2 regions of the Dellaglioa sp. L3N genome follow, and region 1 is predicted to be linked to the other one. Evidence: predicted binding sites of a transcription regulator. Region 1 holds the regulator's gene; the other holds the start of a gene.
What was found. Region 1 encodes LexA, which represses DNA repair genes until DNA is damaged. Its sites were predicted from a motif close to CNAACANNTGTTNG; they were not measured.
Positions count from the first base shown of each region.

Region 2: the regulator LexA is predicted to act here: its motif matches at 897-910, upstream of parE (DNA topoisomerase IV subunit B).

Region 1 covers NZ_CM142928.1:1,013,561-1,015,771, reverse strand. Annotated here, with positions in the region: gene ACVPPR_RS05100 (hydroxymethylglutaryl-CoA synthase) at 1-963, shown strand, start outside; gene lexA (transcriptional repressor LexA) at 1,102-1,722, opposite strand; gene ACVPPR_RS05090 (DUF896 domain-containing protein) at 1,870-2,112, shown strand; gene ACVPPR_RS05085 (YneF family protein) at 2,208-2,211, shown strand, end outside.
Region 2 covers NZ_CM142928.1:892,096-894,306, reverse strand. Annotated here, with positions in the region: gene ACVPPR_RS04530 (aldose 1-epimerase family protein) at 1-165, shown strand, start outside; gene plsY (glycerol-3-phosphate 1-O-acyltransferase PlsY) at 189-812, opposite strand; gene parE (DNA topoisomerase IV subunit B) at 993-2,211, shown strand, end outside.

The sequences.
Region 1 (2,211 bases):
GATGATGAAAACAGAGATAAAATTGATTTTGTTATTTTTGCAACAGAATCTGGTGTTGATAATTCTAAATCGACAGCAGCCTATGTTTCTGGTTTATTAGGATTAAATCATGTAAGGGCAGTTGAAATTAAGCAAGCTTGTTATGGTGCAACGGCTGCGATTCAATTGGCAAAGGGACATGTGGCTCTTCATCCAGATAGTCAAGTACTAGTTATTGGTGCGGATATTGCAAGATATGGGTTAAATACTTCTGGAGAGCCTACACAAGGTGGTGGTGCCGTTGCAATGATGATTACGGCGGATCCAGCGCTATTAACATTAGATGCAGACAGTGGGTTTGTAACGGAAAATGTTATGGATTTTTGGCGTCCTTTAAATCATAGTGAAGCACTTGTAGATGGCAAAGAATCACAGAATGTTTATTTGGATTTTTTTAATCAAACATGGAATGAATATAAAAATAAAACTGGATTAACAATAAATGATTTTAAAGCAATACTTTATCACTTGCCATATACAAAACTTGGCATTAAAGGATTAAGAGAGGTGCTTCCAGAAGCAAGTGAAATTAAAAAAACTGAATTAACACATGAATTTGAAGCGGCTAAAAAAGATAACAATCAGGTTGGAAATTTATATACAGGATCATTATATTTAAGCTTTATTTCTTTACTTGAAAATAGTGATGATTTAGAAATCGGTGATAGAATTGGATTTTATAGTTATGGTTCTGGCGCGGTTGGTGAATTTTTTTCTGGTAAATTGGCTGCTAATTTTAAAAGTCACTTGCCTCAAACAAATTTGGAATCACGAGTTAAAGTATCTGTTGCGTTGTACGAAAAGACCTATCAAAGTCAATTAAAAAATGATGGTGCGGATATTGATTTAGATTATGCTAATGATCAAGCTAAATTTATTTTAATTGGTAGTAGCAATATGCAGAGACAATACCGAATACAATAAAAATATTAACCGATTTAACCCCTAAGTTGAGACTAACTTGGGGGTGCTTTTTATGGCTGATGAATTGAATAAAAAATAAATAAGACAATCAATTACCACTCAAAGTTGAGTAGCAGTTGATTGCCTTGTAAGCCATTATTAAAAATGACGATAGAGTCCAATTACTTTACCTAAAATAGAGACCTTATCTAAGATAATAGGTGCCATCGTATCATTTTCAGGTTGGAGTCGGAAATAATTGTCTTCTTTGAAGAATCTTTTACAGGTCGCTTCATCGAATTCATTCATAGCGATAACAATTTCGCCATTTTCAGCATTTGACTGTTTTCTGACGATGACCTGATCGCCGTTTAGAATACCAATATTAATCATACTTTCTCCACGAATTGTTAGCATGAATAGGTCATCTGAAGAATTAAAGTCAGGTGGTAAGGGGAAATAATCAGTCACTTGTTCAACTGCTAAGATAGGAACACCAGCGGTAACAGTACCTACCATTGGAATTAAATTTTCATGACTATTAACACCAATTGCATCTAAACCAAGTGGTGTAAGTTCGATGGCTCTAGGTTTAGTAGGGTCTTTAGTTAGTAATCCTTTTTTTTCAAGTCGAGCAATGTGTCCATGAACCGTGGAAGTTGAAGATAAAGAAACAGCTTCACCAATTTCTCTAACAGTTGGCGGATAGCCTTTTGTATCCACTCGTTCATGAATAAAGCGCAAGACCGCAAGTTGCTTGCTGTCAGATGCTTTTGTCATTTCGTACACCTCATCATCATTATTTATTACTTTAATAGTAGCATATGAAAGTATCTGTTGCAAACAAACGTTCGGTTAATTCAAATGATTGTTTTTTATGATATTATCGGGTATGCTTATGAGTGAAATTTTAAGGAGTGATAGTAAATGAGTCCAGAAGATTTAACACCAAGAATAAATGAATTAGCTGCAAAAAGTAAAACTGCTGAAGGATTAACAAAATCTGAAGAAGCTGAAAGAAAAGAATTACGTGAAACCTATCTGGCATTATTTAGAGAGGGTTTTAGAAGCCGGGTTGAAATGATGCAGGTTTATGATAAATCAGGTAAAGAAGTAACCCCAGATAAAGTAAAAAAAGTGCAACGTGACAAAGGCTTACGAGACGATTAGTAAAATAGTTCACACTTTAGGTAGAATTACCTTTTCTTTTATGTCAAGATTGTGTAGAATTAATGATTGAAGTGAATTGAAAGGGGTCTTGAATTATGT
Region 2 (2,211 bases), 120 kb from region 1:
GTTTGGTCAAAATATCCTGAAAATTCACCGTTTGTTTGTATTGAACCATGGTGGGGTTTAGCTGATAACGTTGCGTCTACAGGCAAATTATCTGATAAAAGTAGTCTTTACAAGTTAGAAGAAAATCAATCATTTGAAGGATCATACGAAATTACAGTATTTTAGCCAAATAAAAAATCGATGACTATTCATCGATTTTTTTTATTCCGTAAATATAAGCCAAGTCCAAACGGCACCATACTCTCAGTTCCATTAAAAATACGCTTTATATTGTCTTTATGTTTATAAATAACGAAAATAGTTAAAATCCCCGCAATTATAGTTAATAGCCAATCTTGAAAGGCTATCGCAACTATCAACATCCCAATAAATCCAAGGACACTTGCAACACTCACCATACTTGTTAAAAGTATTAATGAAATGAAAATTGTACAAGCTATGATGAAAAATAATGGATTATAGGGTAATAAAATACCTGCGCCAGTAGCGACTGCTTTTCCACCTTTAAATTTAGTGAAAATAGAAAAGGTATGCCCAGCTACGGCGCCGACTCCAATTAGTAAAGGACTAACGGTTGCAGCAACACCGAACATGTAAGGCAGACTTGCAGCAATGATACCTTTTGAGATATCCATTACTAAAACGACTGTACCTGCCTTTGGTCCAAGAACGCGATAGGTATTTGTTGTACCAACGTTTCCACTACCAAATTTTCTGATATCTTTTTGATAAAAATATTTTCCAATCCAAACACCTGACGGAATTGATCCTAAAAAATAAGCAATCACTAACATTAAGACAATTGTACCCATGATTATAAACTCCTTTCGACCAGTAAATCTGATAAGTAGTATTTTAACATTCTTTTTAGAAGACACCAATTTATTTTATAAAAAAGAACGTCTATTCGGATTTTTCTTTACATTTCAAAAAAGAATGGGTTATTATAGTAACGTTACTGTATGAACACAGAGTAAGGAGAGTTTAACTGTATGACTAATCCAAATAAAATAAAATACAACGATGATTCAATTCAAGTTCTTGAAGGACTTGAAGCAGTTAGAAAGCGACCTGGTATGTATATCGGGTCAACAGATAGCAAAGGATTGCATCATCTTGTCTATGAAATTGTTGATAATGCTGTTGATGAAGCCTTGTCAGGTTATGGTTCACAAATTGATGTTACCATTCACAGTGATAACAGTATTACGGTTGTCGATTACGGTCGTGGTATGCCAATTGGTATGCATGCGTCAGGAATTCCAACTGTTGAAGTTATTTTTACTGTCTTACATGCTGGTGGAAAGTTCGGTCAAGAAGGTGGCTATAAAACTTCTGGTGGACTACATGGCGTTGGTGCGAGTGTTGTTAATGCCTTATCATCTTCATTAACGGTTGATACCGTCCGTGAAGGCGTGCGTTATGAAGAAAAATTTGAAAATGGTGGGCATCCAGTTGGAACATTAAAAAAATTGGGTGCTACTAAAAGAGCAAACGGAACAACGGTTACTTTTAAACCTGATGAAAGTATTTTTTCAACGACGGTTTATAAATATGATATTTTAGCTGAAAGACTGAAAGAATCCGCCTTTTTATTACGTGGTGTTAAAATTGTTTTAACTGATGAAAGAACTGATAAACAAGATATCTATCATTTTGAAGAAGGTATCAAAGAATTCGTTGCTTATCTGAACGAAGATAAAGATACACTTGGCGAAGTGATGTATTTTGATGGCACTAAAGATAAAATAGAAGTTGAAGTTGCAGCGCAATATAACGATGGCTATTCAGAAAACCTGATGTCTTTTGTTAATAATGTTCGAACAAAAGATGGTGGTACACATGAAGCCGGAATGAAGTCTGCTTGGACAAAAGCTTTTAACGAATATGCTAGAAAATTAGGCCTTTTAAAAGATAAAGATCGTAATTTAGAAGGTAGTGATGTTCGAGAGGGCCTTTCAGGCGTCATTTCAGTCCGAATACCTGAAGAGTTACTCCAATTCGAAGGACAAACAAAAGGAAAACTTGGCACACCTGAGGCAAGATCGATTGTTGATAGTGTCCTGAGTGAAAAACTTGGTTTTTATTTGATGGAAAATGGTGAGTTTGCACAAGAACTTGTTAGAAAATCAATTAAAGCTAGAGAAGCGCGTGAAGCTGCTCGTAAAGCACGTGATGATTCACGTAATGGTAAGAAGAAAAAGAAAAATG